Regions from separate parts of the Globicatella sanguinis genome, predicted to be linked through region 2. Evidence: riboswitches for the same ligand, from Rfam matches in the RefSeq annotation. Region 2 holds a riboswitch; the other holds the start of a gene.
What was found. Region 2 has a riboswitch for thiamine pyrophosphate ahead of tenA (thiaminase II). Riboswitches for the same ligand answer to the same signal wherever they lie in the genome.

Region 1 (3,973 bases), 340 kb from region 2:
TTAAATTTTTCCGTTACGAAAAATTGAGTGATTGTAGGATTAATCTCCCATAACTTCTGAATAATCCGTTCGGCATAATTAAGGTCTCCTTCAAGAATCAAGCTGACTGCCAAGAAAAATAACATTTGATCGTCCTTTTGATACATGGAATCTTTTTTGAAAAAGAGCCGCGCTTTTGAAGGTTGGAAAGATAGAACATAAATCGCCATTAAACTATAACGAACACCCAAATTATCATTCGGATTATATCGTAAGATTTCCCTCGCTGTGTCTTCAGCCTTTCCCAAAAGCAATTGCTCCTTATAAAAATCTAACAATAATCTGCGGGCACGAAAATAAGGACGATTTTCAACTCCCGCATAAGAAGCTTCTTTGATAAATCGACGATGTGTTTTCAAGTATTCTTTTGTCTTTTCTTCAATAGATGTAATGATTCTTATATCATCATAACGTTCAAGACATAAAGCACAATAAATATCTAAGTTGTCTGGTTCCAATTGATTGGCCTCTTCTAATAATGCTAAGCGCTCATCAGCATCATCGCTTTCCATTGCTTCATCCAACAACTCCAACGCTCTGCTAGTATCATCTTCTAGTTCGTCAATCACCCCATCATTAAAACGAGCGACATAATCATTAATCGCCTCATCAATATTTTCATATTCATCCAAATGTTGGTCTAGAAAAACTTCTAACTGTCTAAAAATATTTTCTGTTTCTCGTGACATCAATATCATTCCTTTCCTATCCTTAAATTCAAGTGCTACCTACTTACCTTCTGGGTATATGGGTGAACAACCCATGCCTCGTCCTCTCCAAGAGAAACTCTGATTCGTTGTATGCCGTGAAGACGGGAAGTCATAACGTTAATCTTTGGAATAAGGAGTTTCAATGATTAATCGCAAAACTTTACCAAAATAAACTTGGTCATCATGCTCTAACCCTTAAAATCAATTCAAGCTATCTCTCAACCTCTATCCAATCTACTCCAAATGATTTTTTTGATATTTTGCTAGCAGGAAAGACTCCGATAGCCAAACCATTTTATAATTAAACATCACCATCATGTTGGCTATAAAATTTCATCAGTTTAATCAGTTCCTAGCTCTTATTTTATAAAAACCACTATACTATTTACAAGCAAATCGCTATACAAAACATGATGTATTAAGAAAAATGCCATTCACGACATCTCGTTTTACAATTTTTACTATCTAAAGTAATATACGTTTCCTTCTCCGTCTATATTATCAAAATTTTTATTATACTTGAATAGTAAAATTAAGCTAGAAAAATAAATAGGCCATTTGTATGGTATCCTAAACATACGATCACATGCTAAGGAAGGAGTACACACAAATGGCTTATACACATTTTACCATGAAAAAATTGATTTGGATAGAAAATTATTACGATAGCGGTAAAAATGTAACGGATATCGCTAAAAAATTAAATCGGGCCATCTAAACCATTTATAACGTCGTTAATTTTCTTGCCCACTCCCTGCTATTACCTTTTGGAAAATAAGTCCTATTAGCATTTGCAATGTTGTTAGGAATTTTTATGACTATTGCAACCTTCCAAATTATAAAAAGTTGAAAGTAATTGGTTTGTAACTTTAATTTTACTTTTTTCATTATTTTTGTTAGAATCATTATTAAAATATAGATTTCAACATAAACAAGGGGTGCCATATTGGCTGAGATTATACCCTTTATTGGATCAAGGTAATGCTTGCGTCAAGATGTTTAACTCCTTTTTTGTGTTGGTTAAGAAAAGGAGTTTTTTTATGTCAAAAATTAAGACACAAACGTTGATTGAGATTACTATCTGTGCCGCTTTAGCATTACTTATTGATTTGATGATTCCTTCGCCATCATGGAGTTTTAAGGTTTCTGTCAAGATGATTCCAATTATTATTCTTTCCTTACGTCGTGGTACATTGGCAGGTTGCTTGGGTGGATTTTTATGGGGATTACTCCAATACATTACCGGTAATGCGTATGTATTAACGTTAGTACAATTTGTAGTTGAATATTTTGTCGCTTTTGCAGTCATTGGTTTCGCTGGTTTCTTTGCACCTTATATGCAAAAAATATTAAAAGAAGAACCAACAAATCGTGTGAAACAATGGGGGATAGCTTCCATGGCGACAATAGTGGGATCATTAGCTCGTTATATCGTCCACTTTATTGCGGGGGTATCATTCTGGGGGTCTTATGCACCTGAAGGACAAAGTCCATATGTATACTCATTCCTAGTCAATGGGGGAGCGTTTCTATCTGAAACACTTTGCTGTATTATTGTATTAATTTTCCTAACACGTTCATTCCAACCTCTCTTACGCGTAAAAACATCAGGTTATTAATAAATTTTTTTAACGTTTGACTAACTCCTGCATCTTTAATCGTTTAATGATATAAATTAGGAATTATAAGTTATTTAATAATGAAGACCGTGTGACTTAGTTGAGTTGTTTATAGAGAGAGGGGTTAGTGCAACATCTTCGTTCACTAAGTAAAGACCCTTCATCGGAATCTTGATGAACCACTATGAGACTTATATAGAAGAGTAGTTAAGATCGTAATCACGCGTTAAGTGATTGAGGATAATCGGCAGATTATTAAGGTTTTGGGTAAAATCACGTGATTAAGGTCCCATTGATTGTTAAGGCAGTCAATGGGATCTTTATTTTTAAAGTTCTTTGTCAAATGATGTGGGGCACAGAAATTTTGGGGAGTGGGCCGACGAAGCGAAATTATTTAATTTTCAACTTCTTGCCCACTCCCACTTAATTATATATAGATAGTTTTTTCAATTAACTTACTAAGCATGTTCACTATAAACTGAAATTTAGTCTGTTATAATTCCCGCGTGATTGCTCATCACGGACAGTTATGGTAGTTGAATTTTTGTCGTTCAACTGCACCACGGACACTTAAGCCTGTTACCGGCCGTCGTGAAATCGAGCGACGGACACTTCGTGTATTAGAGTCTCTAAGCTTTCAATGCCTAATTCATCCATTCGCTGAGGGAGTTGGCTAATAATTGTTGGGCAAATCATCGGTTGATTATAATTTTCTGTCCCGATTTGAACAGCAGATGCGCCGGCCATATACATTTCTAGAACATCATCTACGGTCTTAATGCCACCTACTCCAATAATCGGTATCTTAACTGCTCCAGCAACTTGATAAATCATCCTTAAGGCAATGTGTTTTAAAGAAGTTCCAGATAACCCACCTGTCACCCCTCCTAAAATGGGCTGTCTACTTTCTAAATTAAAGGCCATACCCGTTATTGTATTAATCATTGTAATTGCGTCAGCTCCACCCTCTTCTGCTGCTTTTGCAATGCTAACAATATCCGTCACATTAGGCGTCAACTTAACATAGATGGGTAGATGAGTCACTGTTTTACATTGTTGGGTTAATTGTTTAACTACTTGTGGATCCGTGCCAAAAGAAATTCCTCCTTCTTTAACATTTGGACAAGAAACATTAAGTTCAATCGCACGGACATTCTCAGCTTGAGAGATTCGTTGACACATCTCGATATAATTTTCTTCTTTGGACCCCGCCACGCTGGCAATTACAGGAACATCATAATTCGCTAAGAATGGTAATTTCTCAGAAAGGACGGTCTTAATCCCCGGATTTTTCAAGCCAACAGAGTTTAACACAGCGTCATCACGGTGCACATATTGTGGTGCTGGGTTCCCTAATCGTTCTTCAAGCGTTGTACTCTTAATCACAATTGCGCCTAACACACCTAAGTCATAATGTTTAGCGAAAGATTCACCATAGCCAAAACAGCCTGAAGCTGGCATAACAGGATTTTTTAAAACGACACCTGGTAATTTTACTTGCAATCGATTCATAGTCTACCTCCTAATAATTAAACTGTGAGTGAATTCCAAACGATTTGTCTATCAACTAAAGTCAGCACACACATCCCACGGACTGTATGGTAA
Region 2 (3,973 bases):
AACAAACCTTATTTCCTAATATAAGATAAACACCCAGCCTAACACCCGCAAACTATCTTTTTCCCTACAAAAAAGTCGGCATCAACATGAGGACCGAAACCGTTTGATTCAGTAGGTTTTCTTTCCCCACAAAAAGTAGGCATCAAACACTTGGATAGTGGTCACATCATACTGTGCGCTTGCTTCTCACAAAAAAAAAGCAGGCATCAATAGTAAAAATCAGATTATTTTCACTATTTGCCTACTCTCGCAAATTAATATAATGTTGTATAAGATTGGTTCCTACTGGACAAATTAGCGACCATTTTGACTGCTTAAAACACGCTCATTATCTGTTAAGAACAATTGTTGCATACGATGAAAAGCTGATAATTTGTTAAGTCTTTCGTACAAGACAAAAGCCGCTATCGCTCCCATTACACAAGCACCCATAAAACGTGGTGTATAAATCAGCCAGTGTAAATCCGTTTTGACTCCGGTAAACCAAACCATGACTGGGTAGCTTAATAATGACCCTACGACACCCGTTCCAATAAATTCACCTAGCGCTGCCGCCCAGAAGTTACGTGTCTTCCAATAACCTAATCCCGCAAATAATGCTCCAAAAACAGCACCTGTTAAGGCTAATGGTGGAATACCCATCATTAACATGCGAATAATACCACAGATTAAAGCCATTAAAAAGGTATATAAAGGACTCATAAAACTGGCCGCAATAATGTTAATGACACTCGACATTGGTGCCATCCCTTCAATTCGTAAAATCGGTGATAACACCACGTCTAAGGCAATCATGAGTGATAAAATCATTAGTTTTTGAGTTTGTTTATGTGTATTTATTTGAATCATTCCCTCTCATTATGAATTGTTATTTTTCGTATCGGGTTTCCCAATCTTCACCGTCATAGCACATAGTCCAGAATTGATATTCATAGTAAGACGTTTTAATAATGATTTCTTCTAGACGTTTTAAGGTTGCTTCTGGTAAATCTTTAGCCATCTCGTCCATTAAATTTTTCATATCAGTAGCTAAAGTTTGGAATTCTTTGCCCGCATACATATCGATCCATTGTTGGTAAGGATTGTTTTCAGGACTTTGTTTCGCTAATGCTTCGCCGACATAAGCGTATGACCAAGCACAAGTTAATAAGGCCGTTACCGCATATTCTGCGCCACCCGCTTGGGCATGATTTAACATATAAGAAGTATAGGCTGTATTGGTTGGCCACATTTTTGTTTGTAATAATTCTGCTTCACTAATCCCAAATTGAGCTGAAAATTGACGGTGTAATTCCATCTCCATCTCTAAGGTCCCAAATAATGCTTTTGAAAAACTACGCATCATCGATAAATCGGTCGACTTGGCTACGCCTAGAGCCATTAACTTTGAATACTCAACTAAATAAACATAATCTTGCGTTAACCAACGTTGAAATTTCTCTTTAGCCAGCGTACCTTCTCCTAATCCCTTTACAAATGGGTGTTCTAAATACGATGCCCAAATCGATTCAACTTTTGGATACACACGTTCAGTAAATTTTGTCATGACGCTATTCCTCCTTATATTTTAGAAACAAAAAAATACCCACCTTTAAAGATAAAGTGTGCGCATTAAATCGGCTGCAGTCCAACAAAAATTAAACTAGCTGATTAAATTAAGCACACTTCCCTACGTCAGTATTAACTGAATCAGGTTCAAAGGGTCAATTTCTCTCTCAGCATTTTCATGCTCCCCTAGTGTCACTAATAGACTAGCAAATTAATCTTGGATTGTAAAGGGGGATATGCTTGATTAAATAATGGTCCACTCCCTACCACTATGTCATGAATCAAAGACCAACAAAATCGACATTCTATCTCCATCGCCTGTCTGGTCCACTTAGCGTCGTAATGAAACTTGCTAATTTGGGCATTATTAAACAGAATTGTTAACTTTTTATTACAGCTAGTACTCAGTAACCTGGCTTATATTACTTTTTTTATAAACCATGAATCAAATCCTTTGTTCAACTTATCTGCTTGACATTGACTATCACTTGATTTATTCTAATAGACAGATAGAGTTTCTTTGTGAAATCAAAGGGTCTCTTTTAACAATTGAATCCATTTATTTTAAACTAGGGGAGCCAATGCGCTGAGAGTAGGTTTCTGAAATGTTCCTTGACCCTTGACCTGATGTAGTTAGTACTACCGTAGGGATGTTTACAATTTTGTTTTACTGTACACATTTTGATCAGTCAAGACTCAGTATGCTTTGGGCCGGTTTCTTAGAAACGGGTCTTTTTTTTGAGCAAATGGATAGAAAGGAGTTTTGGATGATTGAAATAAAAAACGTCTCATTTACCTACCCCGACTTTAAAGGCGAGAAGACATTACAAAATGTCAACCTCAACTTTCCTAAAGGTGAATTTATTTCGCTAATCGGTAAAAGCGGCAGTGGTAAGAGTACGCTATTTAAATTACTGACTACGCAATTTCAACCGGATGCAGGTCAAATTCTATTTGATGGACGACCGATTCAATTAGGTGATGTTGGTTATATGCCACAAAAAGATTTATTACTTCCTTGGGCGACCATTTTAGAAAATGTTAGATTAAGTGGCAAACTTGATAAGCAACATCCTGTTTCAAAAGAAAAAGCGTTAGAATGGCTCGATAAGGCGGGTTTAAAAGAGTATGCCTATGCTCTACCGAAAGATCTATCAGGTGGAATGCGTCAGCGCGCCGCTTTCGTACGGACCATTCTGGCCAATAAGCCAGTACTACTGCTCGATGAACCTTTTGGAGCCTTAGACAGTTTTACGCAATATGAAATGCAACAATGGTTATTATCACTGTGGCAAGAATTAAATAAAACGATTGTTTTTATTACGCATAATATTGATGAAGCAGTGCTTTTAAGTAATCGTGTCTATTTATTACAAAACTGGCATAATGGCGACGATACCCAAATCAAAGAGTGGCACATTGATTTGCCACGTCCACGACCGAAAGACATTCGTTATCATGCTCAATTTATTGAGTATAAAAAAGCTTTGGAGGTGGCCATCCATGAATAAACTACGACAGTTAATTCAACGTTACTGGCCTTTCCTATCTGTTTCAGCTGTTCTATTAGTCATTATCGAATGGGCGGTTGCTAGTGAATGGGTACCAAAGTTTATCATTCCGAGACCAAGTGATGTGATTAAAACCATCTTTATCCAAGCCCCACAACTATGGACGCACACTCAAGCAACTTTATTAGAAGTCATCGTAGGCGTAGCCTTTTCAATCGGACTTGGTTTATTGATTGGTATTCTACTCTATTATTCTGATTTTATCGAGCGGGCATTTTATCCTTTTGTCCTGATTTCGCAAACGATCCCGACCATCGCCTTGTCCCCCATCTTTGTACTGTGGTTTGGTTATAGTTTATGGACCAAAGTAGCGATTATCTTTTTGATTACCTTTTTCCCCGTCGTGGTGAGTGTCTTCGATGGCTTAAAACGAACGGATGAAGAGTATCTCGAATTATTCAGAGTGATGGGTGCTTCAAAATGGCTAATGTTTAGCCAATTACAATGGAAATTCGCGCTACCGTCTATCTACTCGGGTTTAAAAATGTCCGTTGTCTATTCTTTAATCGGGGCGGTCATTGGAGAATGGCTCGGTGGCTCTGAAGGGTTAGGTTATTATATTCGTCGAATGTCCAGTAGTATTAAATCTGAAGGCGTGTTTGCCGGTATTTTAGTGCTATCCTTAATTGGTATTCTATTATTTAACCTCGTCGGATTATTAGAAAATCGTTCATTAAAATATTTATATACAGAAAAGAGGAAATAAAAATGAAAAAATTAGTTGTCAGATGCTTAACTTTATTAATGGCCTTAACGGTGTTACCATGGATGCCACAATCAGTGCAAGCCGAAGAAAAGATGGATTTATCCTTAATGTTAGACTGGTATCCAAATGCGAACCATGTTCCAATCTA

Region 1: linked by a shared signal. The riboswitch ahead of thiT (energy-coupled thiamine transporter ThiT) and the one ahead of tenA (thiaminase II) in region 2 are both predicted to bind thiamine pyrophosphate.

Annotation. Positions count from the first base shown of each region.
Region 1 is NZ_CP126962.1:1,216,455-1,220,427, forward strand. It holds gene CYJ72_RS05280 (helix-hairpin-helix domain-containing protein) at 1-728, opposite strand, end outside; partial or broken gene CYJ72_RS11660 (IS30 family transposase) at 1,360-1,464, shown strand; TPP riboswitch at 1,674-1,762, shown strand; gene thiT (energy-coupled thiamine transporter ThiT) at 1,790-2,368, shown strand; gene CYJ72_RS05290 (dihydroorotate dehydrogenase) at 2,948-3,880, opposite strand.
Region 2 is NZ_CP126962.1:875,372-879,344, forward strand. It holds gene thiW (energy coupling factor transporter S component ThiW) at 295-849, opposite strand; gene tenA (thiaminase II) at 869-1,546, opposite strand; TPP riboswitch at 1,650-1,746, opposite strand; TPP riboswitch at 2,110-2,216, shown strand; gene CYJ72_RS03710 (ABC transporter ATP-binding protein) at 2,316-3,059, shown strand; gene CYJ72_RS03715 (ABC transporter permease) at 3,052-3,825, shown strand; gene CYJ72_RS03720 (ABC transporter substrate-binding protein) at 3,828-3,973, shown strand, end outside.